Linked DNA regions of Methylomagnum ishizawai. The protein of the gene in region 1 interacts with the protein of each later gene in a pairwise test. Links are inferred from orthologs where the notes say so. Each region holds a gene or a part of one and is shown in the gene's direction. Other genes may lie near its edges.

Region 1 (14,810 bases):
CGCGACCGTCGCCGCCATCGAGGACTACCGCTTCGACCTCGCCGCCCGCGCCCTCTACGAATTCACCTGGAACGAATACTGCGATTGGTATTTGGAACTGGCGAAAGTGGCGCTCCAGACCGGCGACGAAACCCAGCAACGCGGCACCCGCCAAACCCTGGTGCGGGTGCTGGAAACCCTGCTGCGGTTGGCCCATCCCGTCATGCCGTTCATCACCGAGGAAATCTGGCAGCGGGTCGCGCCGCTGGCGGGCCAATCGGGCGACACGATCATGCGCCACGCCTATCCGCAAGCCGAATCCTGGCCACTGGACGGCGAAGCCGAGCAGGAAATGCGCTGGGTGATGGACGTGCTGATGGGCATCCGCCGCATCCGGGGCGAAATGAAAATCGCCGACGGCAAGGCCATCCCGGTGCTGTTGCAGAACGGCTCGGCCCAGGATTGGGCCTATCTCGCCCATAACCGCGATTTCATCGCCCGCTTCGGCCGCCTGGACAGCCTGGGCCAGTTGGCAGCCGACGAGGCCGCGCCGGAATCGGCCATCGCCCTGGTCGGCGAGTTGAAGGTGTTGATCCCCATGCGCGGCCTGATCGACAAGGATGCCGAACTGGCCCGGCTCGACAAGGAAATCCAGCGTCTCGCCAAGGACGCCCCGCGCATCGAGGCCAAGCTCAACGATCCCGCCTTCGTGGAAAAGGCACCGCCGCAGGTGGTCGCCAAGGAACGTACCCGGTTACAGGAGATTCAAGCCAGCTTGACGGAATTACATGCGCAAGTGGAGAAAATCCGGGCGCTATAAGGCATAATCCGAACAGCCGCCCTCGTCGGCGGATTCCCGGCCCGTGGTAAAAACCCGCCACTCAACTAAGCTTTACGGGACCGGGAACCCGCCAACCTGGGCCGGATGGCCGTTCCTTACCACCCAGCAAGCATCATGGCGATATCTGCTTCCAAAATCCCGCTCAGCGGCATGGCGAAATGCCTGGTCAAAGAAGAACTCCTGTCGGATACCGACGCCCATAGCCATTTCGAGGAAGCCCTACGCAAAAGCGTCCCCTTCGTCACCCATCTGGTCGGCAACAAAATCCTCGATAGCCTGACCATCGCCAACGCGGCCTCCAAGGAATTCGGCATCCCGTTGTTCGACCTGAACGCCATGATGCCGGAGATGATGCCGCTGAAATCGGTCAGCGAGAAACTGATCCGCAAGCACCACGCCCTGCCCTTGTTCCTGCGCGGCAACCGCCTGTTCCTGGCGGTGTCCGACCCCACCAACCTGCAAGCCCTGGACGAGATCAAATTCCAGTCCCGGCTCGGCACCGAGAGCGTCCTGGTCGAGGAGGACAAGCTGGTCCGCGCCATCGAAACCGCGCTGGAGGCCCAGGACAACACCTTCAAGGACTTGCTCGACGCCGACCTCGAAAACCTCACCGTCACCGGCGGCGACGACATCGACGGCCCGGCCGAAGGCGAGGGCAGCGACATCGACGATGCCCCCATCGTGCGCTTCGTCAACAAAATCCTGCTGGACGCCATCAAGCGCGGCGTGTCCGATATCCATTTCGAGCCCTACGAAAAGAACTTCCGGGTCAGGTTCCGCCACGACGGCATGCTGCACGAGATCGCCGCGCCCCCGGCGGCCCTCGCCGGGCGCATTTCGGCCCGCCTCAAGGTCATGTCGCGCATGGACATCGCCGAGCGCCGGGTGCCGCAGGATGGCCGTATCAAGATGATCCTCTCGCGCACCCGTTCCATCGACTTCCGCGTCAACTCCTGCCCCACCCTGTTCGGCGAAAAGATCGTACTGCGTATCCTCGACCCCACCGCCGCCCAGATCGGCATCGAGCGGCTGGGGTTCGAGCCGGAACAACAGGAAAACTTCCTCAAGGCGCTCCACAAGCCCTACGGCATGATCCTGGTGACGGGGCCGACCGGCAGCGGCAAAACCGTCTCGCTCTACACCGGTCTCAACATCCTCAACACCCCCGACACCAACATCTCCACCGCCGAAGACCCGGTGGAAATCACGGTGCCGGGCATCAACCAGGTCAACGTCAACGTCAAGACCGGCCTGACCTTCGCCGAGGCCCTCCGCGCCTTCCTGCGCCAAGACCCGGACGTCATCATGGTGGGCGAAATCCGCGACCTGGAAACCGCCGAAATCGCCGTGAAAGCCGCCCAGACCGGCCACTTGGTGCTGTCCACCCTGCACACCAACGACGCCCCGCAAACCCTGAACCGCCTGATGCAAATGGGCATCCCGCCGTTCAACATCGCCTCCGCCATCCTCTTGATCATGGCCCAGCGCCTGACGCGGCGGCTGTGCGAGAACTGCAAGCAAGAAATCCAACTGCCGCCCGAGGTCTTGATCCAGGCCGGTTTCAAGGAAAGCGACCTGGCCGGCATGACCCTCTATGGCCCGGTCGGCTGCGACAAATGCGTGAAAGGCTATAAAGGCCGGGTGGGCATCTACCAAGTCATGCCCATCTCCGAATCCATCAACCGCATCATCCTCGAAGGGGGCAACGTGATGCAGATCGCCCAGCAAGCCAAAGCGGACGGCATCGCCGACCTCCGGGACTCGGGACTCAGAAAAGTCAAGGCGGGGGTCACCAGCCTGGCCGAAATCGACCGCGTCACCCGGGATTAAGCCATGGCCGCCAAAGAAGAAACCGTCCTCTACGTCTGGGAAGGCACCGACCGCAACGGTGCCCGCATGAGGGGCGAACTGACCTCGCGCAGCGAATTGGTGGCCAAGGCCGAACTGCGGCGGCAGGGCATCAAGGTCGTCAAGATCAAGAAAAAGCCCAAGCCGCTGTTCTCCCCTTCCAAGAAAGCCATCACCACCAAGGATATCGCCATCTTCAGCCGCCAGTTGGCGACCATGCTGTCGGCGGGCGTGCCCCTGGTCCAAGCCTTCGAGATCGTGGGCCGCGGCCATGAGAATCCCAGCATGCAGGAGTTGATCCTCGCCATCAAAGCCGATGTCGAGGGCGGCAGCACCCTGGCCGAAGCCTTGGGTAAACACCCTTTATATTTCGACGAATTGTTCTGCAACCTGGTCCATGCCGGCGAACAGGCCGGCGTCTTGGAAACCCTGTTGCACAAGATCGCCGAGTACAAGGAAAAAACCGAATCGATCAAGGCCAAGATCAAGAAGGCGCTGACCTATCCGGCGGCGGTGCTGGTCATCGCCATGATCGTGAGTTCAATCCTCTTGATTTTCGTGGTGCCCCAGTTCGAAGCGCTGTTCAAGGGCTTCGGCGCGGATTTGCCGGCCTTCACCAAGATGGTGGTCTCCATGTCGCAATTCCTCCAGGCCTACTGGTACATCGTCCTCGGGACCATCATGGGCGTGGGCTGGGTTTTCATCAACCTCAAGAAACGCTCCAAGGCCTTCAACCACGGGCTGGACCGGCTGATCCTGCAAATCCCCGCCATCGGCGTGATTATCCACAAGGCCGCCATCGCCCGCTTCGCCCGCACCCTGTCCACCATGTCGGCGGCGGGCGTGCCCTTAGTGGAGGCCTTGCAATCGGTGTCGGGGGCCACCGGCAATATCGTCTACTCCCTGGCGGTCCTCAAGATGCGCGACGACGTATCCACCGGCACCCAGTTGCAAATGTCGATGCGGCAGGCCGATTTGTTCCCCAACATGGTGATCCAGATGGTCGCCATCGGCGAGGAATCCGGTTCCCTCGACAGCATGCTGGGCAAGGTGGCCGATTTCTACGAGGAAGAGGTCGATAACGCCGTGGACTCCCTGAGCAGCCTCCTCGAACCCATGATCATGGCGATCCTGGGCGTGATCGTGGGCGGCTTGGTGATCGCGATGTACCTGCCGATCTTCAAACTGGGTTCCGCCATCTAAGCCTATGAATTCATTCGATATCCTGGCCGAAAACCCCGCCGGGTTCCTGGCCGTCGCCGGTTTGGTCGGCCTGATGGTCGGCAGCTTCCTCAACGTGGTCATCCACCGGCTGCCCATCATGCTGGAACATTCCTGGAAACAGGAATGCCGCAACTACCTGGAACTGGAACCCGAAGCCGCGCCGGAAGCGCCCTACAACCTACTGACGCCCCGCTCCCATTGCCCCCAGTGCGCCAAGCCGGTCGCCATCGGGGAAAACATTCCCATCCTCAGCTACTTGCTGCTGCGCGGGCGTTGTTCCGGCTGCGGGACGCGGATTTCGCCGCGCTACCCGGCGGTGGAATTGCTGACCGCCCTGGTCTCGGTGGCCGTGGCCTACCGCTTCGGCTTCGGGCCACAGACCGCCGCCGCCCTGCCCCTGAGCTGGTGCCTCATCGCCCTGACCTTCATCGATATCGACCGGCAATTGCTGCCCGACAGCCTGACCCTGCCGATGCTGTGGCTGGGCCTGTTCCTCAGCCTATTCGGGATTTTCACCGACAGCGCGGCTAGTATCCTCGGGGCCATCTTCGGCTATCTGAGCCTGTGGACGGTCTATCAATTGTTCAAACTGGCGACCGGCAAGGAAGGCATGGGTTATGGCGATTTCAAGTTGTTGGCCCTGATCGGGGCGTGGCTGGGCTGGGACAAACTGCCGATGGTGATCTTACTGTCCTCGCTGGTGGGCGCGGTGATCGGCATCGCCATGATCCTCTTGTCCCGCCAGGAACGGGGCACGCCGATTCCCTTCGGCCCCTACCTCGCCATCGCCGGCTGGATCGCCCTGGTCTGGGGCGACGCCATCAACGCGGCCTATCTCGGCCAATTCCACTAAGCCCATGTTCAAGGTGGGCTTGACCGGCGGCATCGGCAGCGGCAAAAGCACGGTCGCCGATTTGTTCGCCGCGCAAGGCGTGCCGGTGCTGGATGCCGACCGGGTCGCCCGCGATCTGGTCGAACCCGGCCAACCCGCCATCGCCGCCATCGCCCGGCACTTCGGCCCGGACCTCCTCAAGGCGGGCCGTCTGGACCGGGAGCGGTTGCGGCGGATCGTGTTCGCGGACCCCGCGGAACGCCGCTGGCTCGAAGCCTTGCTCCACCCCAGGGTCTACGCCGAACTGGAACGGCGGATGGCGGCGCTGGCCGCGCCTTATTGCCTGCTGGTCATCCCTTTGCTGCTGGAAACCGGCCAGCGCGGCTTCGTGGACCGGTTGCTGGTGGTGGACTGCCCGGTGGACCTCCAGCGGCAACGGCTACAGATGCGGGACGGCATCGACGCCGCCCAGGCCGATAGAATGTTGTCCGCCCAGATTGGCCGCCCGCAACGCCAAGCCGCCGCCGACGATATCCTCGAGAACACCGGCACCGTGGTCGATCTCGCCGGGCCGGTGGAACGCCTGCACCGGCTTTATCTGACCCTCGCATCGGGTTCCGGGCCCGGAAACGCCGCGCCGGCCCCCTAAAACCGCCGCTATTGACTAATAAAGTCGATCAACGAAAATGTTGCCCGCCTAAGGACGGGCACCCACCCAAGCCAAACTGGATTGGCCCCGACATCCCTGACCGGATTCTTCCCCTTGAACAACTTCACCATCTACGAATTTCCGCTGAACGAACGGATTCGCCTCTTCATGCGCCTCGAACAATTGTTCCAGCAGGTCGATCATTTCGTGGCCGGGGCTTCGGTCTGGGATAGCCGGGCCGTCATCTCGACCCTGTTGGACGTGCTGAGCCTGTTCAGCCGCAACGACCTCAAATCCGAAGCGCTCAAGGAACTGGACCGGCACTCGGCGGCCTTGACCAAGATGACCCGCACCCAACCCGATATCGACCATGGCAAGGTGGAGACCCTCCTGGCCCGGCTCGACGCCCTGAGCAAGGAACTCTACGGCAACCCCGGCAAGATCGGTGTTTCCCTGATGGAGAACGACCTGTTCAAAAGCATCTCGCAACGCAGCGCCATTCCCGGCGGGACGTGCAGCTTCGACCTGCCCGCCTTCCACTATTGGCTGCAACTCGGCGACACCCAGCGCCGGCGCGACCTGGCGGAATGGATCCTCCCATTCCAACCGATCCGCACCGCCATCGACCTTTTGCTCAGCTTCATCCGCGGTTGCGGCACGCCCGGCGAGGAACTGGCCGCGGCGGGCTTCTTCCAGAAAACCCTGGACCACACCCTGCCCTACCAACTGCTGCGGGTGGCGGTCGAGCGCGACCAGCCCTATTTCGCCGAAATCAGCGGCGGCAAACACCGCTTCACCGTGCGCTTCATGCGGCCCGACGCCGCCGGGCGGCCCGTGCAATGCCCGGAAGACGTGCGGTTCCAACTCACCTGCTGCCTGTTGTGAGGCCCCCATGGCCACGACGGTGCGATGTCCCACTTGCGGCCGGCTTGTGGAATGGACCGAAGCCCAGCCGTTCCGGCCTTTTTGCGGCGAGCGCTGCAAGCTGATCGATCTCGGGGCTTGGGCCACCGAGACCTACGCCATCCCGGCCGCAGCCGAACAACCTCCCGCCGATCCCGAAGCCCCCGAAACCTAACATACACGCAAAAATTTTTTGCTCCCCGCCCTTGAAAACAAACAGCCCCGTCTCTACTTCGCTAGCAGCCCTTAGGGGCGAGTGCTAACACCGTTCGGCACTCCAACAAATCGACGGAGGCGGGTCGCCCGACCGGCCCGCCGCAGTTCCAACACAACTCCCGGATGATCGGGAAAAGGATCGTAAGACCATGAAAATCCGCCCTTTACATGACCGTGTCGTCGTCAAGCGCTGGGAAGAAGAACGCACCTCCCCCGGCGGCATCGTGATCCCCGATTCGGCCAAGGAAAAGCCCATCAAGGGCGAAGTGGTGGCCGTCGGCCTGGGCAAACCCCTGGACAACGGCGATGTGCGCGCCCCGAGCGTGAAAGTCGGCGACAAGGTGCTGTTCGGCAAATACGCCGGCAACGAAGTCAAGATCGACGGCACCGAATACCTGATGCTGCGCGAAGACGACATCATGGGCGTATTCGTAGCCTGAACCCACCGACCGCGAACCGACACATTAGGAGATAAGAAACCATGGCAGCCAAAGATGTACGCTTTTCCGACGACGCCCGCCAACGCATGCTGGTCGGCGTGAACGTCCTCGCCGATGCCGTCAAGCAGACCCTCGGCCCCAAAGGCCGCAACGTGGTGCTGGAAAAGAGCTTCGGCGCTCCCACCGTGACCAAGGACGGCGTGTCCGTCGCCAAGGAAATCGAACTCAAGGACAAGTTCGAAAACATGGGAGCCCAGATGGTGAAGGAAGTTGCCTCCCGCACTTCCGACGTGGCCGGCGACGGCACCACCACCGCCACCGTGCTGGCCCAGGCCATCGTGCGCGAAGGTCTGAAATCCGTCACCGCCGGGTCCAACCCGATGGACATCAAACGCGGCATCGACCTCGGCGTCGCGGTCGTGGTCAAGCAACTGCAAGCCCTGTCCAAGCCCTGCACCACCAGCAAGGAAATCGCCCAGGTCGGTTCCATCTCGGCCAACTCCGACGAGAGCATCGGCCAGATCATCGCCGACGCCATGGACAAGGTCGGCAAGGAAGGCGTCATCACCGTGGAGGACGGTTCCGGCCTCGACAACACCCTGGACGTGGTCGAGGGCATGCAGTTCGACCGCGGCTACCTCTCCCCCTATTTCATCAACAGCCAGGAAACCATGAGCGTGGAACTCGACTCCCCGTTCATCCTGCTGCACGACAAGAAAATCTCCAACATCCGCGACCTGCTGCCGGTGCTGGAAAAAGTCGCCAAGTCCGGCAAGTCCCTGCTGATCGTGGCCGAGGACGTGGAAGGCGAAGCGCTGGCCACCCTGGTGGTCAACACCATGCGCGGCATCATCAAGGTCTGCGCGGTCAAGGCTCCGGGCTTCGGCGACCGCCGCAAGGCCATGCTGGAAGACATCGCCATCCTGAGCGGCGGCACCGTGATTTCCGAGGATGTCGGCCTGTCGCTGGAGAAGGTCGAGTTGTCCGACCTGGGCCAGGCCAAGAAGGTGCAGGTCAACAAGGAAAACACCACCATCGTCGATGGGGCCGGTAGCGCCGCCACCATCAAGGCCCGCGTCGAGCAGATCCGCAAGCAGATCGAGGACACCAGTTCCGACTACGACCGCGAGAAGCTGCAAGAGCGCGTCGCCAAGCTGGCCGGCGGCGTGGCGGTCATCAAGGTGGGTGCCGCGACCGAAGTCGAGATGAAGGAAAAGAAGGCCCGCGTGGAAGACGCGCTGCACGCGACCCGCGCCGCGGTCGAAGAAGGCATCGTGCCCGGCGGCGGCGTGGCCTTCGTCCGCGCCCAGGCCGCGCTGAAGGACTTGCAGGGCAAGAACCACGACCAGACCGTGGGCGTCGCCATCCTGCGCCGCGCCATCGAGGAACCGCTGCGCCAGATCGTCACCAACGCCGGCGAAGAGGCTTCCGTGGTGCTGTCCAAGGTGCAGGAAGGCAGCGGCAGCTTCGGCTACAACGCGGGCAACGGCGAATACGGCGACATGATCGAAATGGGCATCCTGGACCCGACCAAGGTGACCCGTTCCGCGCTACAGAACGCCTCCTCCGTGGCCGGCCTGATGCTGACCACCGAGGCCATGGTCGCCGAAATCCCCAAGAAGGAATCGGCCCCGGCGATGCCCGGCGGCATGGACGGCATGATGTGATCGGCTTGGGCTGATCCCGTCCCGAACAAAAGCCCCGCCGGGGAAACCCGGCGGGGCTTTTTTTACGGGGCCAATGACCGGATACCGCAACTCAGCGCTGTATCCACTTATAGTTGCAAACCGAGCAATAGCATTTGCGCTTGCCGCGCCGGAAAACCGATTTGAAGGTGCGGGTGCCCACCCTGAGTTTGGCCCTGTCCCTGGTCTTGCATTTCGGGCAGTAGAACACGTTGAAACGCCTGTAAAGGTGGTACCAGAACATGCCGGCCACGCTCACCACCACCGACCCGACGAAGGTGGGCAGGATATAGGGCAGGACATACTTGCCGGCATAAAACCCGAGCCGCTGCCAATAATAGGATTTGACCAGCCAAGCCGGCAAAGCGGCCTCGATCCAGGCCAGGGCTTTCCCCCTCAGGCCCGCGAGCTTCGGCTGCGCCTGGGCGGCGGGCTTGCCCTTGGCGAATTTGCGCTCGCCCTCGGCCGGGGCGACCCCTTCCTTCGCGTGCCTGGCCCAGAGCTTGAAGCTCGGCATCAAATCCACCGCCCGTTGCAAACGGTCCACCTGTACATGGCGATAGGGGTTCTGGCTGAGGGACAGCACATAGACCGCCCGCCGCAACTCGGCCTCCAATTCGGAGAAGTCGGCGTCCTCCCATTCGGTCACCGCCTTGCCGTAGAGCTTGTTATCGGGCGTGGACCAGAATTGCTCCGTCAGCAGGGCGCCATCCTCGGCGATGAAATTATTGGGATTGAACAAAGAACGCACCTGGCCGCCATAGGCCAGATGGCACAGCAGCAAGGCCAACACCAGCAGCCCGCCCCGCGCCCTTCGACTTCTCGTTATCGGAAACACTCGTCGCCCCCTAGCATTGGTTTCATTTTCCATCCGGCCGGCCCTTTCCCCGCCACATCCGTGGCCCTGCCCGGGCGCAAAGCGGGAAGTGTAGCCAGCTTATTACAAGCAAGGCAAGAACATGGCACCGCGCCCCGGAGCGCTCCGGGAATCGGCCCGCCCCCCTATGGACGCCTAAAAAAAGGGCACCCGAAGGTGCCCCGCCGATACCTTGGCTTCCCGTTTCAACCCGGCTTGCCCGGCTTGGCCGGGGCGGCGTTGTTGTGGGAGTAATCGGTGATTTTCTGGGAAAGCTTATTCAACAGGCTATCGAAACCCTCGCGGTCGATGACGCTGGTATATTGGGCCTTTTTCAGGGCCAAATCGCTGATGCCATCGACGATGATATTGATGATCTGCCACTGCCCATTGAGTTCGCCCACGATATACTCGAACTTGATGGGTTTTTCCTTGGGGGCGGTGAAGTTATAGCGCAGCAACAGTTTGCCGTTCTTCAAATCCTGGCTGCTGTCGAACACGAAGGATTCGCCGCCATAGCCGTTGAACTGGGCGGCATAGGTGGCGACGCTCAGATCGATCAATTTCTCCATGAAGGCGGTTTTCTGGGCCTTTTCCAGCTTTTTCCAGTGGCTCCCCAGGGCGATCTGGGAGACCGCCTCGAACTCGAAGGTATCCCGCACCACCGGCCCGATCAATTTATAGCGTCCCTGATACCCCAATTTGTCCGCGCCCTTCATCGCCTGGATGAGCGTCTCGTTGAGTTTGTCCACGGGTTTCCTGGCTTCGTCCACCGGCTCGGCCCAAGCCGGGAAAGACGCGAGGCATACCAGCCACAAACCCAATATCAGCTTAAAAATCATAATGTTCCCCTTGCTCGACTAGGCGGGCGAATATAGCACAACCGCCGGGTTTTGGGATGGGATGGGCGGGCCGCCGCTCAGCGGCGCGACTGGCCGTAGAGGCTCACCAGCAGGTTGGCCTCGGACAAGGACAGGCCGAATTCCGCGACCAGTTCCTCGGGGCGGGCACCGGCCTTCACCTTGTCGATGGCGGTGTAATAGGGCTGCTGGGTGGTTTCGCGGGTGGCGAGTTCCTCGATGCGGGCGAGGCATTCGCGCAGGCGCTCCTCCTGGCCGAACACCCGCCGGTCCACCTGCACCGCCGCCGCGCACAGGCCCATCAAATCCTGGCTTTGCCGGGCCATGCCCTCGGCCAGGGCGGCGTGGTCGCGGGCCAGCTTGCGGTGGGCGCGGGCCAGCACGAACAAACCCGCCGCCAGGAGGGCCGACAAGGCGAGGAGCGCGAAATAAGGCAACCAGTTCATCGGGCGTATCGTCGATAGGGGAAGTAGGGTTCGCGGGCTTGGCGGGCGGTGGACAGGGGGTTGGCGGGGACCACGGGCCCGGACCCGGCCCATATTATGCGCCAAGACCGCGCGGGAACGGGACCGTCAGAAGAATTCGAGGTCGGCCCGCTCCTCTTCGCTCAGGAAGCGGTTGAGATCGACCAGGATCAGCAACTGGCCATTGCGGCTGGTGACGCCCTGGATATAGCGGGAGCTTTCCTCGTTGCCGACATTGGGCGCAGCCTCGACCTCGGAACCGCGCAACTCCACCACTTCGGCCACGCTGTCCACCAGGATGCCGATGACCTGGTCCACGGCCTCGATGATGACGATGCGCGAGGCGTCGTCGGGGTCTTTCGGATACAGGCCGAAGCGCTTGCGGGTGTCGATCACGGTGACGACATTGCCGCGCAGGTTGATGATGCCGACCACATAGTCGGGCGCGCCCGGCACCGGGGCGATTTCGCTGATGCGCAGGACTTCCTGCACCTGCATCACATTGACCCCGTAGGTCTCGTCGCCCAGGCGGAAAGTTACCCATTGGTTGACCGGCTCGGTACGTTTTTGCATGGCTCCGCTCATGGTGGCCTCGTTGTGATTGGGTTTGGTGGGATTCAGACCAACCCTGGAATCCCAAGTTTGCTTTGGGCGGCCGGACTCCATGCCAAAGCGAGCTTTGGACCCCGGCTTGGCCCGGAACCGGAACTTGGCCGGTTAACCATGGGCCAGCGCCCCGGACCGTTGTTGCGTCAAGCCGCCGCTCAGGGCGTCCTCCAGCAATTCGGCATAGGCGGCGGCGGCCTTGGTGCCGGGCGCGAAGCGGGATACCGGCTGTCCTATCTGGCTGGCCTCGCGGATGCGGGTATCGACCGGGATTTCCGAGCGCCAGGACTGGTCGCCGAAACGCTGGCGGATGACCTCCAGGGTTTGCAGGGCGGCGCGGGTACGGCGGTCGAACATGGTCGGCACGATGGTGAAGCGCAGCGCCACCCGGCGCGATTTGCCGATCATGGCCAGGGTGTGCAGCATCCGCTCCAAGCCCTTGAGCGCCAGGAATTCGCACAGCACCGGCACGAACAAATGCTCGCTGGCGGCCAGGGCGTTGACCATCAGGACGCCGAGCATGGGCGGGCTGTCGATCAGGGCGAAATCGTATCGCCCGCGCACCCCGGCCAGCGCGTTGCCCATCACCAGCCCCAAGCCCCCGGCCCCGTTCTGGCGCTCGATGGTCGAGAGCGCCGAGGACGCGGGCAGGACCGACAAGCCCTCGACGCCGCTGGGCCGCACATAGCGGTCCAGTTCGAGCTTGCGCCGCGCCAGGGCGTCCTGGAACAAATCGTAGACGCTGCCCTGGATATCGTCCGGGTTCATCTTGAAATAGCCGGTCAAGGAACCGTGCGGATCGAGATCGACCAACAGGACGCGATAGCCGCGCTCGGCCAGCAAGCCGCCCAGCGAAACCACGGTGGTGGTCTTGCCCACCCCGCCCTTTTGGTTGGAAACCGCCCAGACCTTCATGGCTTCACCGTTGCCGGCGCGGGCGGGGCGGCGGATCGCGGCGGCGCGTCCAAGGCCGGCGCGCCGTAACGCGCCGCGCCGTTCGACATCACCACCAAGACCACCCGCCGGTTGCGGTAACGGCCTTCCTCGTTGGCGTTCTCCGCCACCGGATGGTATTCGCCATAGCCGATGGCGGCGAGGCGGCGCGGGTCGACGCCATTGCGGGTCAGTTGGTTCACCACGGCGGCGGCGCGGGCCGAGGATAGCACCCAGTTGGAGGGGAATTCGGCGGTGCTGATGGGCATGTTATCGGTGTGGCCCTCGATGTTGATGGGATTGGGGATCTCGCGGAAGATTTCCGACAAGCGATACAGCACCGGCAGGGATTCGGGCGCGAGCGCGGCCTTGCCGCTGGGGAAGAACAACCCGCTCTTCATCTCGACCTCCAGCCAGAACTCGTGGCGCTTGACGACCGCCAGATCGTCCTGGATATAGGGCGACAGCACGGCCTCCAACCGGTCGGCGACCGTTTCCAGCCGGGCCTGTTCCCGTTGGGGATCGCCGTCGGCGGTGGGTTCGGGGGATTCCGCGCCCAGGCCGGTTTCGGGGCTGCCGACCAGATACTCGCCCGGCTCCCCATCGTAGATTTGGACCGGCTCGCCAGCCCTGGAAACCTTGCGGCCATCCTCCATGAACACCTCGGCCAGGGTGCGCGACAGCACCCGGTATTTGCCTTCGTTAATCGAGGAAATCGAATACATCACCACGAAGAACGCGAACAGCAAGGTGATGAAATCGGCATAGGACACCAACCAGCGTTCCAGGTTTTCATGCTCGTCTTCGGAGCGCTTGCGTCTAGCCATGGCTCACCCATCCAGGAAGCCGGTCAGCTTCAATTCGATATTGCGGGGGTTCTCGCCCTCGGCGATGGCGATGACGCCTTCCAGCACCAGTTCCCGCGCCCGGTGCCGCGCCGAGGCCCGCGCCTTGAGCTTGTTGGCGACGGGGATGAACAACAAATTCGCCAGCCCCACGCCGTAGATGGTGGCGACGAAGGCCGTGGCGATGCCGCTGCCCAGCTTGGCCGGCTCGGACAGGTTCTGCATGACATGGATCAAGCCCATCACCGCGCCGATGATGCCGATGGTGGGCGAATAACCGCCCATGGCCTCGAACACCTTGGCGGCGGTCAGGTCGCGCTGTTGCTTGACGCCCAGTTCCAGTTCCAGGGTATCGCGGATGACTTCGGGTTCGTTGCCGTCCACCAGCAATTGCAAGCCCTTGCGGGAGAACAAATCGGCCTCGTTGGGGATGAAATTCTCGAGGCCGAGCAAGCCTTCGCGCCGGGCCAGGGTACTCCAGCCCACCAGCTTCTTGATCTCCTCGCCCGGATCGATGGACGGCATGAACAACACCCAGCGCAACATCTTGAGCGCGTAGACGAACACGGCTGGCGGGGTTTGCAGCATCACCGCGCCCAGGGTGCCGCCGATCACGATGACCAGGGCGGGACCGTTCAGCAGCGAGCCGATATGGCCCCCTTCCAGGAAATTGCCGAAGACGACGGCCCCCACCCCGAGGAAAATGCCGGCGATGGTCAAGCCGTCCATGGTTGCCCCCGCGCCAATTCATCGGCCATGTCGTCGAGGTCGTAGACCGCGTCGGCCAGCCGGCCATCGACGATGGCCTTGGGCATGCCGTAGACCACGCAGCTCCGTTCGTCCTGCGCCCAGACCGCCGCGCCCCGCGCCTTCAACCGCGCCGCGCCCTGCCTGCCGTCCGAACCCATGCCGGTCAGCACGATGACGAGCGCCCGCGGGCTGTGCGCCAGACCGGCCAGGGACGCGAAGGTGACATCGGCGCTGGGCCGGAAATATTCACCCTCGGCGGCCTCGCGGAGGGCGATGGTTCTGCGGCCCGCTTGTTCGCGCAGTTCCATCTGCACGCCGCCCGGTGCCACCAAGGCCAGGCCGGGCCGCAACTCGTCGCCGTGCTTGGCCTCGCGGACCTCGATGGCGCAAACCTGGTTCAAGCGTTCGGCGAAGCTGCCGGTGAAATTGCCCGGCATATGCTGCACCACCAGCACCGGCACCGGCAGTTGCGCGGGCAAGGCGGCCAGGACCTTCTGGACGGCGGTGGGTCCGCCGGTAGAGGCGGCGATGGCGATCAGGCTCACGCCGCGCACATGGCCGGACTGGGATGGCGGATGCCTGGGACGGGGGGCGGGGGGGACGGTCGGGCGGGGCGGGGGCGAGGCGCGGACCTTGGCGCGATGCCGGGCCAGTTCCAATACCCGGCCACACAGCATCCGCTTGGCGGTTTCCTTGTCGGCGCTGATTTCGTGCAATTGCTTGGGGATGAAATCCATGGCCCCGGCATCCAGCGCCTCCAGGGTGGCGCGGGCGCCGGCCTGGGTGGAGACCGAGAACATCAGGATGGGCGTGGGCCGTTCGCGCATGATCCGGCGCACCGCCGTGATGCCGTCCATGACCGGCATTTCCACATCCATG
Region 2 (14,919 bases), 1.3 Mb from region 1 along the record:
GATGAACGCCGGGGCGTTCGGCGGCGAAACCTGGCCCTGGGTCGAACGGGTGGTCACGGTGGACCGCCACGGCGTCTTGCGCCACCGCGGCCCCACGGATTACACCGTCGGCTACCGCAGCGTGCGCGGCCCCGTGGGAGAATGGTTCGCCGCCGCCGAACTCAAGCTGGTCCGCAACCAAGACTCGGCGGGCCGCGACAAGATCAAAGCCTTGCTGGCGCGGCGCAACGAGACCCAACCGACCCACCTGCCGAGTTGCGGTTCGGTGTTCAGGAACCCGGAAGGCGATTTCGCGGCGCGGTTGATCGAAGCCGCGGGGCTCAAGGGTTTTAAAATCGGCGGGGCTTGCGTCTCCGACAAGCACGCCAATTTCATCATCAACACCGGCGCGGCGACGGCGGCGGACATCGAAGCGCTGGTCCTGCATGTGCGGGACACCGTGCGGCAACAACAAGGCCGGGACCTGGTTCCCGAAGTCAAAATCGTCGGCGTGGCGCCGGTCAGCGGAGCAATCGAATGAGCAAGCGAGTGGACAATCCCCAGGCGTTCGGACGGGTCGCGGTCCTGATGGGCGGCGCGGCGGCGGAGCGGGAAATCTCCCTGAAAAGCGGTAAAGCCGTGTTGCAGGCTCTTTTGAACCAGGGCGTCGATGCCGTGGGCTTGGATGTCGGGGCGCGGCCCTTGGAACCCTTGCTGGGCACGGGCTTCGACCGCGTGTTCAATATCATCCATGGCCGGGGCGGCGAGGATGGCGTGCTACAAGGTGCCTTGGAAGCCTTGGGGCTGCCCTATACCGGCAGCGGCGTGTTGGCTTCGGCCCTGGCCATGGACAAGCTCAGGACCAAATTGTGCTGGATCGGCGCGGGATTGCCGACCCCGCGTTGGATGCGGTTGCGCTCGGAGGCGGACTTGGCGGCTTGCGCGGAAACATTGAATTTCCCGGTTATCGTGAAACCCGCCGAGGAAGGTTCCAGCATCGGTATGAGCCGGGCGGAAAATCCCGCGGAATTATTGGAAGCATGGCACCGCGCTTCGCAATATAATTGCGCGGTTTTCGCCGAGACTTGGGTGACCGGGGCCGAATATACCGCCGCCGTCCTGGACGGCGAGCCGCTGCCCTTGATCCGGTTGGAAACACCCAATACCTTCTATGATTTCGATGCCAAATACCGCGCCGAAACCACGCGTTATCATTGCCCCTGCGGCCTGCCCCCGGAAACCGAATCCAAACTGCGCGAACTGGCCGTGCGTGCTTGTGCTACCGTGGGCGTCATGGGCTGGGGCCGGGTGGACTTGCTGGTCGATGGCGCGGGCGAACCCTGGCTGATCGAGGTCAACACCGTGCCCGGCATGACCGACCATAGCTTGGTGCCGATGGCGGCGCGGGCGGCGGGACTCGATTTCGACGCCCTGGTCTGGCGTATTTTGGAAACCAGTTTCGATCCGCGGCGCTAAACCCGGATGCCCAGGTATACCCGGCCACGGGCGCGGCCCCAACCACGACGCTTTCCCGTGATCCGGCTGTTGGTGGCGCTGGGGAGTATGGCCGCGCTGGTGATGGCCGCCGCCAAACTGAGCCAAAACCGGTTGGAAACCTATCTGCCCATGCGGTATGTGCGGGTGGAAGGCTCGATCTGGAACCTGGATATGGACGCCTTCGAGCAAACCCTGGCCCCCTATACCCACAGCGGGTATTTCTCGACCGATATGGAACGGATCGAAACGGAGGCCAAAACCTTCGCCTGGGTGGATAGGGTGCGGGTGGAGCGGCTATGGCCCGATACCTTGGTGGTGCGGATCGAGGAACAAAAACCCATCGCCCGCTGGGACCGGAACAGCCTGCTCAACGACCGGGGCGAGCGCTTCACCCCGCCGAGCGTGGCGGATTACCAACATCTACCACTGCTGTCCGGCCCGGAAGGCCAGGAAAAACTGGTGTTGGGCACCTTGCGGGCGCTCAACGCCAAGCTGGAACGACGCCAGCTACGCATCGTCACCCTGAGCCTGAGCAAACGCCGGGCCTGGGTGGCGCAATTGGAGAACGGCGTGGAGATCGTGTTCGGCCACCAAGACCCCTTGGCGGCCCTGGAACGCACGCTATCCCTGCTGCCGCGGTTGGGGGAGGACCGGATCGCGGCCATCCAGAAATTGGATTTGCGTTATCCCAACGGTTTCTCGGTGATCTGGAAACCCTTGGAACCGGAGCCGCCGCCCGCCGATAATCCCGCCGGCGGGGCGCTGGAACAAGCCCCCACGGATACTTGAACCCCGGACCGGAATTTCGACTGACCCAAACGGATAAAATAACGATTCAATGGCTAGGAAATCGGATCGCAACCTGATTGTGGGCTTGGATATCGGCACCTCGAAGGTCGCCTGCATCGTCGGCGAGATCGGCGAGGACGGCGATATCGAAGTGATCGGCATCGGCAGCCACCCTTCCCGCGGCCTCAAGAAAGGCGTGGTGGTGAACCTGGAAACCACCGTGCAATCGATCCAACGGGCGGTCGAGGAAGCCGAACTGATGGCGGGTTGCCGCATCCACTCGGTCTACGCCGGCATCGCGGGCAGCCATATCAGCAGCATGAATTCGCATGGCATCGTCGCCATCAAGGACAAGGAAGTGGTGCAGAGCGACGTGGACCGGGTGATCGACTCCGCCCGCGCCGTCGCCATCCCCGCCGACCAGAAGATTTTGCACATCCTGCCCCAGGAATTCGTCATCGACCGGCAGGAAGGCATCAAGGAACCCATCGGCATGTCGGGCATCCGCCTGGAAGCGCGGGTGCATATCGTGACCGGCGCGGTGAGCGCGGCGCAGAACATCGTCAAATGCATCCGCCGCTGCGGGCTGGAAGTCGAGGACATCATCCTCGAACAACTCGCCTCCTGCGCGGCGGTGCTGACCGAGGACGAGAAGGATTTGGGCGTCTGCCTGGTCGATATCGGCGGCGGCACCACCGACATGGCGGTGTTCACCCACGGCGCGATCCGGCATACGGCGGTCATCCCCATCGCGGGCGACCAAGTGACCAACGATATTGCGGTGGCGCTCAGGACGCCGACCCAGTTCGCCGAGGAAATCAAGATCAAACAGGCCTGCGCCCTGACCCAGCTCGCCAAGCTGGAGGACACCATCGAGGTGCCCAGCATCGGCGACCGGCCCGTCAGGCAGATTTCGCGGTTGAATTTGGCGGAGATCGTGGAACCGCGCTACGAGGAACTGCTGCTGTTGGTGCAAGCGGAGTTGCGCCGCAGCGGCTTCGAGGACCTGATCGCCGCCGGGATCGTCCTGAGCGGCGGCAGTTCCAAGGTGGAGGGCTTGGTGGAACTCGCGGAGGAAATCTTCCATATGCCCGTCCGTCTCGGCATTCCGCAATACGTGACCGGACTCAACGAAGTGGTACGCAATCCGATCTACGCCACCGGCGTCGGTCTTTTGCTATTCGGTAAGCAGCAACATGCCCAGAGCGAGCCGCACATCGCCGTGGGCACCGGCCTCAAGGGATTGTGGGCACGCATGAAACAATGGTTTACGGGCAATTTTTGACTACAGACAGTTACGGTGGGGTTGAAACAATGAAATTCGAACTCGTGGATTCTTACAGCCAGAGCGCCGTCATCAAGGTGATCGGCATCGGTGGCGGCGGCGGCAACGCCGTCAACCATATGGTCAACAGCAGCATCGAGGGCGTGGATTTCATCTGCGCCAACACCGACGCCCAGGCGCTCAAGAGCATCAAGGCCCGCTCGGTGATCCAGCTCGGCAACGCCCTGACCAAGGGCCTCGGCGCGGGGGCCAACCCCGAAATCGGCCGCCAGGCCGCGCTCGACGATAGGGACCGCATCATGGAAGTGCTGGAAGGCGCGGACATGGTGTTCATCACCGCCGGCATGGGCGGCGGCACCGGCACCGGCGCGGCCCCGGTCATCGCCGAGATCGCCAAGGAAGCCGGCATCCTGACCGTGGCCGTGGTCACCAAGCCCTTCCCGTTCGAGGGCAAGAAGCGCCGCGACCTCGCGGAAAAGGGCATCGATGAACTCAGCCAGTTCGTGGACTCGCTCATCACCATCCCGAACGAAAAGCTGCTCTCGGTGCTGGGCAAGGACGTGAGCCTCATCAGCGCCTTCGCCGCCGCCAACGACGTGCTGCTGGGCGCGGTGCAGGGCATCGCCGACCTCATCACCCGGCCCGGCCTCATCAACGTGGACTTCGCCGACGTGCGCACGGTCATGTCGGAAATGGGCATCGCCATGATGGGCACCGGCATCGGCGCGGGCGACCACCGCGCCCGCGAAGCCGCCGAAAAGGCCATCGCCAGCCCGCTGCTGGAAGACATCAGCCTCAACGGCGCCCGCGGCGTCCTGGTCAACATCACCGCCTGCCAAGACCTCTCCATCGGCGAGTTCGGCGAGGTGGGCGACACCGTGCGCGAATTCGCCTCCGACGAGGCCGTGGTGGTGATCGGCACCGCCATCGACCCGACCTTGGAGGACGAAGTGCGCGTGACCGTGGTGGCGACCGGCCTTTCCAGCCAGCGCCAAGCGGTCGAAGCCCCGATCAAACTGGTGCGCAATACCTCCGGCGAGGTCGATTACGGTACCTACGAACGCCCGGCCAAGTTCCGCAAGGAGGCCAAATCCGAAGGGCGCACCGAGACCAAGAAGGATATGGACCTGGAATATCTGGACATCCCGGCCTTCCTGCGCCGCCAAGCCGACTGAGGCGACGCTTTCCCCCGCTTCCAGGATGGGTGGCCAGGACCCGCCGCCCATTCCCCCCTTGCACGGTCCTTATCTTTCCGGCCCGGATGTGGCACGGGCCGTGCAGCTTCCTCCCCGTGGGTGGCCTAACCCACGCGGACTCCATCCAATATTTCCAATAGGTGAACCGGATGATCAGGCAAAGAACACTGAAGAATGTCATCAGAGCGACCGGCGTGGGTTTGCATACCGGCGAAAAGGTTTATCTCACCCTGCGCCCGGCGGCGGCCAACACCGGGATCGTGTTCCGCCGGGTGGACCTGCCCGAGCCGGTGGTGATCGAGGCCCGGCCCCAGAACGTCGGCGAAACCACGCTGTCCACCACCCTGGTCAAGGACGGCGTGAAAATCTCCACGGTCGAGCATCTGTTGTCGGCGCTGGCGGGCCTCGGCATCGACAACGCCTACGTCGATGTCAGCGCCCCGGAAGTGCCGATCATGGACGGCAGCGCCGGTCCCTTCGTCTTCCTGATCCAGTCCGCCGGGGTCGAGGAGCAGAGCTCGCCCAAGCGCTTCATCCGCATCAAGAAGGCGGTGCGGGTCGAGGACGGCGACAAATGGGCCTGCTTCGAGCCCTACGACGGCTTCAAGGTGACTTTCACCATCGACTTCGACCATCCCGCCTTCCTCAAGGACACCCAGACCGCCAGCATCGACTTCTCCTCGACCTCGTTCGTCAAGGAAGTCAGCCGGGCGCGCACCTTCGGCTTCATGCGCGACATCGAAGCGCTCAGGAAGCGCCGCCTGGCCCTGGGCGGCAGCATGGACAACGCCGTGGTGGTGGACAATTATCGTGTGCTTAACGAAGACGGTCTTCGCTACGCGGACGAATTCGTCAAGCACAAGATTCTCGACGCCATCGGCGATTTATATTTGCTGGGCCATAGCCTGATCGGCTCGTTCACCGGCCACAAATCCGGCCACGGCCTCAACAACCAATTGCTGCGGGAACTCCTGCTGCAAACCGACGCCTGGGAAGCGGTCACTTTCAACGACGACGAAGTGCTGCCGATCTACTTCATGCGGCTCGCCCAAGGGGCGCGCTGACCGCCTGTGATTCCCGGCGGGACGGCCCAGGCCGCCCGCCCCGACGCTTACAACACAGCTATTCCATAAGAAACCACCATGCGCAGGGTCATTTTCAATCAGAAAGGGGGGGTGGGTAAGTCCACGATCACCTGTAACCTCGCCGCCATCAGCGCCGCCGAAGGCAAGAAAACGCTGGTCATCGACATGGACATCCAGGGCAATTCCACCCATTACCTGCTCGGCGACAAGGTGCCCGACCCCGACGCCACCCTGGCGCATTTCTTCAAGGAAACCCTGAGCCTCAATCCGTTCAGCAAGGGCCAGGAAGGACTGGACGACAACATCCACGCCACGCCCTTCCCCAACCTCTACGTGCTGCCCTCGCACCCGGAAATGGAACCCCTGCAAGGCCGCCTGGAATCGCGCTACAAAATCTACAAGCTGCGCGAGGCGCTGGACCAACTCCAAGGCTACGAGCGCGTCTATATCGACACGCCGCCGATCCTGAACTTTTTCAGCCGCTCGGCCCTGATCGCCAGCCATGCCTGCCTGATCCCGTTCGATTGCGACCAATTCTCCCGCGACGCCCTCTACACCTTGTTGGCCGCCATCGCCGAGATCAAAGCCGACCACAACAACGGCCTCCAAATCGAGGGCATCATCGCCAACCAATACCAAGGCCGCGCCACCCTGCCCCGGCAGATGGTCAACGCCCTGTTGTCCGAGGGCCAGCCGGTGCTGAAGACCAAGCTCTCGCCCTCGGTCAAGGTGCGGGAGTCCCACAGCGAATCCCGGCCCTTGATCCATTACGCCCCGGATCATAAATTGACCAAGGAATTCAAAGCGCTGCACAAGGAAATCCACAAGAAGCAGGCTTGATCCCCCCGGCCCGGATGGACCGAAACGGAATCCGGGCCACGCACTCCAGGGAAGCGAACCCCAAATCCCCCGCCCGATCAACCCCTGGAGCCTTTCCATGCAACGCAACCCGCTTTGGCCGCTGCCACTCTCCCTGCGCGTCGTGATCGCGGTCGCGCTGGGCATTTCGCTCGGGGCCTGGAGCGGCACCCGGCCCTTCCTGTGGGGGCTGGACACCAACCAACTGGGCCAGCTCGGCCTCCTGGTCATCCGCCTGCTCAAGGCGCTGGCCGTGCCCTTGATCCTGTTCGCCATCCTCGACGCCTTCACCCACGCGCCCATCACCGCCAAGAGCGGCGCGCGGCTGGTCGGCATCTGCCTGGTCAATGTCTCGGTGGCCTTCGCCATCGGCCTGGGTTTGATGAACACTTTCGAGCCGGGCCGGGCTTGGCAGGGCCATATGGAACAACTCACGGCCCAGGTCCCCAGCGCCCCCGACAAGGCCAAGGCGGCGGCGGACGCCACGCTCGACCCGCTCAAGAACCTCTCGGGCTACATCCCGCAAAGCCTGGTCGAACCCCTGGTCAGCAACAATGTGATTTCGGTGGTGTTGATCGCCCTGTTGTTCGGCGCGGCCCTGCGCTGGCTGAAGGAACGCCAGGGCGAAACCGATGTCGCCGATATCCGCCCGCTGGAAAACCTGATTGCCGCGGTCTACCAAATCCTGGTGAAGGCGCTGGGCTGGGTGGTGGAATGGGTGCCCTACGCGGTGTTCGGGCTGGTGGCGCAGGTGGTGGGCAAGGCCGGGGTCGGCATCTTCGCGCAACTGGCCGGTTTCCTCGGCATCATCAGTCTGGGGCTGTGCCTGCACGCGCTGGTCTATTATCCGCTGATGGCCTGGCTGGCCGGGGGCAAGCCGCCCCAGGTCTATCTCAAACAAGGGGCCGACGCGGTGCTGACCGGGCTTTCGACCAATAGCAGCCTCGCCACCATCCCCATCACCCTGCGCTGCCTCGACACCATGGGCGTCTCGGCCCGCTCGGCCCGGCTCGCCGCCTGCGCCGGCACCAACCTCAACAACGACGGCGTGACCCTGTACGAAGCCATGGCCGCGCTGTTCCTGGCCCAGGCCATGGGCTACGCGCTGGGCCTGGAACAACAGGCGGTGATCGTGTTCTCGGCCCTGATGGCCGGGGCGGGCATCGCGGGCATCCCGGAAGCGGGCCTGATCGTGCTGCCCCTGGTGCTGAGCGCGGCGGGGCTGCCGGAAGCCGTGGTCGCCGCCGCCATCCCCTTGATCGCCCCGGTGGATTGGATCATCGCGAGGATACGCTCGGGCGTGAACGTCCTCAGCGATATGCTGGTGGCGATCCTGCTCGACGCCTGGGAGCGCCGCCGCCCGGGCCGGGACGGATAAAACCGGGATGCTGCCAACGCCATGACAGCCAAAACCAGCCCCACCGACCTATTCCGCCGCCTGGCGCTGGGCCTGTGCGGCCTCGCGCTGAGCGCCTGCGCCCCCAGCCTCCTCGACACCCTGCAAGCCCGCCGGATCGTCGACCTTTCCCATCCGCTCGCGGTCGATATTCCGCATTGGCCCGGCTTCCCGCCCGCCACCCGCACCACGCTATACGACTATCCCCAGGCCGGTTTCAAGGCCGAACAATACTGCCATGTCGGCCAATGGGGCACCCATATCGACCCGCCCGGCCATTTCTTCGCCCAATTGCGGATGCTGGACGCCATCCCCGCCGGCGAAATGCTGATGCCCCTGGTGGTGATCGACGTGCATCGGCAAGTCGCGGCCAATCCCGATTACACCGTAAAACTGGCCGATATCCTCGCTTGGGAACACCGCCACGGGCCGATTCCCCCAGGGAGTTTCGTCGCCCTGCGCACCGACTGGTCCAAGCGCTGGCCGGACCAGGCCAAGATGCTGAACGCCGACGCCCAGGGCGTCAAACATTATCCGGGCTGGTCGCTGGAACCCCTGAAATACCTCTACGAAACCCGCAAGATCACCGCCTCCGGCCATGAAACCACGGATACCGATCCGGGGCTTTCGACTTCCAAGGATGATTATTCGCTGGAAAGCTATATTTTAGGCACCAACCATTATCAGGTCGAGTTATTGGCCCATCTGGACGCGGTACCGGAAGCCGGGGCGGTGGCGCTGGTGGTTTGGCCGAACGTGGAGCATGGAACGGGGTTTCCGGTACGGATTTTGGCTCTCGTGGACCCTGCGCCATAATCGCGGAATTCCCCCCATCCTTCCAGCTCGAAAGATGAAAAAAATCCTATCCCTCCTATTCCTGCTATTTTCCCTGGCGGCGAACGCCGAAGACCGGCAAATCGCCAGGATTTTCACCCGGCACGACGCCAATGGAACCCTCGTCCTCTCCGCCCTGAACAGTGGAAAAACCTATCTCCATAATGCTGTCCGGGCGGAACGCCGGTTTTCCCCGGCCTCGACCTTCAAAATCCCCAATACCCTGATCGCGCTGGAAGCAAAAGCGATTGCCGGGCCGGACGATGTTTTCAAGTGGAACGGGCAGACCTATGACGTCCCGGATTGTAACCGCGATCAAACCCTGGCCAGCGCGTTCAAATCCTCCTGCGTCTGGTGTTATCAGGAACTGGCGCGGCGGGTGGGCGCGGATCAATACCGCGATTATCTGCGCCGGATGGATTATGGACATTTACAAGCGCCGTTCGAGACCACCACATTCTGGCTGGACGGCTCCTTGCAAATCAGCCCGCTGGAGCAAATCGCCTTCCTGAAAAAAGCCTATCGGCGTCGCCTGCCTTTCGGCGCGGCGGCTTATGAAGGTTTGCGGCAAATCATGCTGGGGGAAGCCACCCCAGGTTTCAAACTGTACGCCAAAACCGGCTGGGTGGCTCGGACGAAACCCGAAGTGGGCTGGTATGTGGGCTATGTCGAGGTGCCGGGCGAGGTCTGGTTGTTCGCCCTCAATATGGACATCCACGGGAAACAGGATTTCCCCTTGCGCCAGCAAATCACCCGCGAGGCTTTGGCGGCGAAGGGTATTTTGAAGAATCCCGGCTGAATCCCCGGCTCACTGGCGCGGGCCGGACGGCTTGCGCTTGGGCGCGGATTCGGCCCGTTTCCCAGGCCGCCGCCGCTTGGGCACGGCGGGCGCGTCCCCACCCTCACGCGCCGCCGCCTCATCCGGCAAGGTCGCCCGGCACCCCGCCGCATAACCCGAACAACCCCAGAACCAGCCATTGCGCCCATTGATCCGCCGCATCGGCTTGCCACACTCGGGGCAGGCGCGGGCCGGGGCGGTGGCGTCCACTTGCGCTTTCGGCGCACCGGAACGCCGCGCCGCGCCTTCCGACGGCGGCAACGCGCCGATCTCCTGGCGCAGGATGTCGTAGGTGGCCGCGACCACGCTGCGGTATTGGCGCTCGCCACGGGCGATCTCGTCCAACTGGTCCTCCATGCGGGCGGTGAAATCGTATTCCAGGAAGCGGAACGAGGGCTTGAGCATATCCACCACGGCCTTGCCGATGTCGGTGGGATGCATGATCTTCCCCTTCAACACCACATAGCCGCGCCGCACCAAGCCTTCCATGATGGCGGCATAGGTCGAGGGCCGCCCGATCCCGAGGCGTTCCAGCGCCTTGACCAGACCGGCCTGGGTGTAGCGCCTGGGCGGCTCGGTCTGCTTCTGGACCAACTTCCCATCCTTGGCGGTCAGCGCGTCGCCGGGCTTGAGGACCGGGATCGGGTTGTCGCGGTTCTCGGCTTCCAGCTCGTCGGCGGCATCCCCGCCCGCCAGCGCCAGCCAACCGGCGGACTTGAGCTTTTCGCCCTTGCCGCCGAAGCGGATCGTCTTGCCGTCGAGTGGCTCCACCGATTCCAACACCACCTGCCGCACGTCATAGACCGCCGCCGCCAATTGCGAGGCCACGGCCCGTTCCCAAATCAGTTGATATAAAGCCCGTTCGCTGGCATCGCCCCCGGCGGCGCGGTGTTCGATATGGGTGGGACGGATGGCTTCGTGGGCTTCCTGGGCCGAGGCTTTGGCCTGCCAGCGGCGCGGCGCGGGGGCCAGCGGCAATTGTTGTTTCTGGCCGTAGGCGCGGATATCACGGATGGCCTCGTCCGAGAGATTGGGGCTGTCGGTACGCATATAGGTGATCAAGCCCTGCTCGAACAAGGCTTGCGCCACATCCATGGTCTTCTTGGGGTTGAGGTTGAGCTTGGCCGAGGCGGCTTGTTGCAGGGTGGAGGTGGTGAAGGGTGCGGGCGGTTCGGCGCGGCGCTCGCCATCCTTGAAGCCGACCACCTTCACCGCGCGGATTGCGGCGACGCGCTGGGCGAAAGCCAGATCGGTCCAATACTCCTGACCTTCCGGCAACAGCGGTTTGGGCAGCCAATGCGCCCGCCAATCGCCGTGCGGCCCCTCGAAATATAGGGTCACACCGTAATGGGTGATGGGCTTGAAATGCTCGATCTCGCGCTCGCGGTCCACCACCAGGCGCAAGGCCGGCGATTGCACCCGCCCCGCCGACAGCCGCGACGCCATGCGGCGGCACAATTCCGGCGACACCAGATATCCCACCAAACGATCCAGCGAGCGCCGGGTTTCCTGGGCCGCGACCAAGTTCAGGTCGATCTTGCGCGGTGCCTGGACCGCCGCCCGTACCGCCTTCTCGGTGATTTCATGGAAAGTGACCCGCGCCGGGTTTCTCAGGCCGACGGCCATCTGGATATGCCAGGCGATGGCCTCGCCTTCGCGGTCGGGGTCGGTGGCGAGATAGACCTCGCGGGCGGTTTTCGCCAGCGCCTTGAGCTTTTGCACCTGGGGCTTGGCGCGGTCCAACACCACGTAGCGCGGTTTGAAATCGGGGGGCTCCAGGCCCATTTCGCGCTCGGGCAGGTCGCGGATATGGCCGAAACTGGCTTCGACCGTCCAACCCGGTCCCAGGAGGCTGCGGATTTTGCGGGTCTTGGTGGGACTCTCGACGATGAGCAGCCGGTCAATGTTCGGCATCGGTGTAGAACATATTGTCCTCGCCGCCTTCCCGCAGCGCGATGCGGATGATCTGGGCCTCGAAGGAAGCCGCCTGCGCTTCCGAGAACGCCGGGCGGGCGGCGGTTTCATCGGGGAGATATTTGCGGACCACCGGGCGCATCTTGTCCGCGTACACGGGCTCGGCGACCGGGATCAAGGTGCCGGAGGACATGGCGAATCTAGGAAAAACCAGCAAGCGCCCGGCCACGATCAAGCCCGGCTCGGCGGTTTCGCTCAAGGCGATATCGATCAAATCGAAGCGCTCGCCGCCCAAAAGGTCGCACAGGGTCGCGCCCCGGCGCTGGTGCTGGATTTCTTCCACCCGGAACAAGGAATAACGGGAACGGCCCATCGCCTCCAACAACGCGGCCTCGGTGGAACCGGGCGCGGGCGGGTGTTGTTCGCGGTAGCGGTCGAGGACGGTCTTGTCGGCGCGGCGGTAATGATGGAAGCAGTAGTCGTAGAGGATAGCGATTTCATCGTCGTTGTTGAGGATCAAGGTGCCGGCCTTGACCAGGCCGAGTTTCTTGCCGCACTCCGGGACCGCCGCCTTGGGCACTTCCTTGGCGAGGGCTGTGTTGAGTTGGAGTGCGGCTTTGCGGATATCCTTGTAGCGGTCGATCAGGTCGTCGTCGCGGGCGGCTTGCTTGCCGAAAACGAAAGAAAACAGCCATTTCATGGTGGGTTCGCCGGGGGTTGGGGGTCGGGGCGGGGATTTTACCTTGAAGTGGCGGGAGCTGGCCGGGCAGCGTTGCAATCCACAGGGTCATGTGTGGCGCTCCGACACCGGGTCTGGGCTGGCGGGATCGAGGCTTGGATGAATTCCATCCAAACCTGGAACACAGCCCTGCCAATGCGGGATGGATTGATCGGTGCCGCCATCGATCCATCCGCGCTTGGCCTTTATCCGCCTACGGATGGAATCCAGAAGCCCACGGCTGGCATTCGCGCATGGATGCGGCTCCGGCTTCCAGCACCACCGCTTTAAACTGCCACCTTCCGCGTAACCCGGATGGCGTTAAACGCAATCCGGGCTACGGGTTGGCTATCGATTCGGCGCGGCTGGGTCGCTAGGCGGACTCCGCCATCTCCTCCCGCAACGCCTGCTTGCGCTGGGATAGCGCCTCGCCCAGGGCGGCGGTATCCACCTTGGCCTTCACCGCTTTCGGAAACATCTCTTCCTCTTCCTCGGCGACGTGGTGTTCGATCATTTCGCGGAGTACCATCACCTTGGCGTCATATTGGTCGTCTCCGGGTTCCATGCTCTCGAGTTGGATAATCAAATCCTCGGCGCTGGCATGTTCGACCTCCGCCTCGTCCATCATCTTGTCGTCATCGATGGCCTTGCGTACCGCCGGATAGAAGACTTCCTCCTCGACCTGGGCATGCCGCATCAATTCGGCACAGATCCGCTTCACGAGTCCGTCCTTGGCGGCGGCTTCTTCATCGCCCCCGGACATCGCCTCGAATTGCTCGAAGAGGTTTTTAACCCGCGTATGGTCCTCCTTCAGCAGAGCGATGGCGTCGAGCCCGTGGGTTTGTTTCGATCCCTGTTTTGCCTGAGTCATACCGTCCTCCATGTCAATGCCGGGAAATCCGGCATTCTCGGAGGGTTAGTGAGCCGCGCAAGTCCGAGGTTCCCGGTCCGGTTCGCCTGTCGGGAACATTCCATCTTGCCTGCCCATTTGGAGCATTTGGGGCGCTGGAGCATTTTCACGTTATCTGTAGGGTGGGCGCGTATTCCGTGCCCACCGGGACCGCCCGGAAGCGGTGGGCATGAGTACATGCCCACCCTACGACCGAGCCTACACCCAAACCGGAAACGCCCTAACTACCCCGCTCCCAATACGGCCGCCCCGGCGGGCGGTGTGGGGCTATCTCGACCTGGAGGTCGTGGATTTCCGCAAACCGGCCCACGGCTTGTCGCAACTCCGCAAGAGCCTGGGCGCATCGGGCAAGCTCAAGTTCACGGCCTTCGATATCGCCATCGCCACCTATGGGAAAAAGCGTATCCGACCGAAGACCCGGCCAAGGCACTCAAGGTTATCTTGGCCGACAGCGAGGACGTATTGGATTCCATCGCCGACAACGCGCCGTCCTGGTTGGATGTCGCGGAGAACCGTCCGCGACATGGACGCCAGCAAGCCAGTCATCTGGGATACCAGAGTCGATCCGAGCAAGCACCGCTGTTCGAGGCCTAATTGGGTCAAGATATCGGCGGTCTCCGCAGGGATTTCAAGACTCAAGGCCGGCATGGTCGATCGCCTACGGATGCGGTCCCGGAATTACGACGCCCCCCGGCCAAGGCGTCAATCCAAAGCCCCCTATCCACCCCCCACCTCAATACGCTAGATTTCCCCTCCACCATCCTCCCGGAAACCCGTCCCATGCATCCCTTCGCCCACTTCATCCTGCGCCACCCGCTGTCCGCCGTGCTGGTCGCGGGCCTGTTCGGCATCCTGGCCTTGAAAATCCCACCCTTCGCCCTGATCTCGGCGGCGGCGCTGGGTTTGTACGCCCTCCGCCAGGGCTGGCTACCCGCCGCCCTGGTCATGCTGGGCGCGGGGCTGGTGGTCGCGGGCGGCTGGTTCTGGCTCGGCTCGCGGCCCGGCTTGGATTTCCCCTTGGTGTTCGCGCTGTGGCCGCCCTCGCTCATCGCCGCCGAAACCCTGCGCCGCAGCGAATCCCAAGGCGCGGCCCTCCTGGTGGTGGGCGTTTGGGTGGGCTTGTTCATCCTGGGAATGCACCTCGCGACCGGGGACGTGGTCGCGTTCTGGAAGGCTTGGCTGCACCGCGCCGTGGCGGCGGTGCCGGGCGCGACCGTCAAGGGTTTCGAGGAAAACGACACCTTGCGCATCATGAACGGCCTCCTGGCCGTGCTGTACGGGCTCAGCCTGATGCTCGGCCTCTTGTTCGCCCGCTGGCTGCAATCCTTGGTGTATCACCCCGGCGGCTTCGGCCCGGAATTCCGGCGGCTGCGCCTGCCGCGCCTGGCCTTGCTCGCGACCGTCGCCCTGATCTGGCTCTCGGGCTATTTCAGCCCGGTGTTGCTGGCCGATTTGTTCATGGCGGCGATGATGCTGTATTTCTTCGTCGGGCTGGCCGTGATCCATGGGGTGATCGAAGTGCGTGGCATGAACCGGGGCTGGGCCTTGCCGGTCTACATCGTGCTGGTGTATTGGCCGCAATTCGCGCTGTCGGGGCTGGCCTTGGTGGGTGCCATCGAC

Evidence for each region.
Region 2: the proteins of zapD (region 1) and ftsZ interact in binary tests that used the Escherichia coli proteins (3 or more experiments, as listed by UniProt). The link is inferred for Methylomagnum ishizawai from one-to-one orthologs.

The regions. Positions count from the first base shown.
Region 1 is NZ_AP019783.1:2,018,123-2,032,932, reverse strand. Bases 4,585-7,372 are described here. They hold zapD (cell division protein ZapD), read left to right. Parts: upstream 4,585-5,487; coding sequence 5,488-6,258; downstream 6,259-7,372. Other genes in these bases: groL (chaperonin GroEL), read left to right, coding at 6,974-7,372; groES (co-chaperone GroES), read left to right, coding at 6,642-6,932; yacG (DNA gyrase inhibitor YacG), read left to right, coding at 6,266-6,451; coaE (dephospho-CoA kinase), read left to right, coding at 4,750-5,373; K5658_RS09260 (prepilin peptidase), read left to right, coding at 4,585-4,745. Also shown: K5658_RS09275 (valine--tRNA ligase), read left to right, coding at 1-799; type IV-A pilus assembly ATPase PilB, read left to right, coding at 935-2,650; K5658_RS09265 (type II secretion system F family protein), read left to right, coding at 2,654-3,871; more of K5658_RS09260, read left to right, coding at 3,876-4,584; more of groL, read left to right, coding at 7,373-8,599; K5658_RS09230 (hypothetical protein), read right to left, coding at 8,691-9,455; K5658_RS09225 (HpnM family protein), read right to left, coding at 9,680-10,315; K5658_RS09220 (DUF2802 domain-containing protein), read right to left, coding at 10,393-10,779; K5658_RS09215 (chemotaxis protein CheW), read right to left, coding at 10,906-11,370; K5658_RS09210 (ParA family protein), read right to left, coding at 11,515-12,318; flagellar motor protein MotD, read right to left, coding at 12,315-13,163; K5658_RS09200 (flagellar motor protein), read right to left, coding at 13,167-13,910; K5658_RS09195 (protein-glutamate methylesterase/protein-glutamine glutaminase), read right to left, coding at 13,898-14,810. UniProt on the Escherichia coli protein: Cell division factor that enhances FtsZ-ring assembly. Directly interacts with FtsZ and promotes bundling of FtsZ protofilaments, with a reduction in FtsZ GTPase activity.
Region 2 is NZ_AP019783.1:709,495-724,413, reverse strand. Bases 2,756-5,652 are described here. They hold ftsZ (cell division protein FtsZ), read left to right. Parts: upstream 2,756-3,579; coding sequence 3,580-4,725; downstream 4,726-5,652. Other genes in these bases: lpxC (UDP-3-O-acyl-N-acetylglucosamine deacetylase), read left to right, coding at 4,896-5,652; ftsA (cell division protein FtsA), read left to right, coding at 2,756-3,550. In the rest of the region: murB (UDP-N-acetylmuramate dehydrogenase), read left to right, coding at 1-520; K5658_RS03200 (D-alanine--D-alanine ligase), read left to right, coding at 517-1,455; K5658_RS03195 (cell division protein FtsQ/DivIB), read left to right, coding at 1,513-2,265; more of ftsA, read left to right, coding at 2,315-2,755; more of lpxC, read left to right, coding at 5,653-5,810; K5658_RS03175 (ParA family protein), read left to right, coding at 5,889-6,671; K5658_RS03170 (dicarboxylate/amino acid:cation symporter), read left to right, coding at 6,769-8,067; K5658_RS03165 (cyclase family protein), read left to right, coding at 8,089-8,901; blaOXA (class D beta-lactamase), read left to right, coding at 8,936-9,718; topA (type I DNA topoisomerase), read right to left, coding at 9,728-11,671; K5658_RS03150 (DUF7986 domain-containing protein), read right to left, coding at 11,658-12,371; K5658_RS03145 (hemerythrin domain-containing protein), read right to left, coding at 12,763-13,260; K5658_RS03140 (hypothetical protein), read left to right, coding at 13,741-13,893; K5658_RS03135 (hypothetical protein), read left to right, coding at 14,080-14,919. UniProt on the Escherichia coli protein: Essential cell division protein that forms a contractile ring structure (Z ring) at the future cell division site. The regulation of the ring assembly controls the timing and the location of cell division.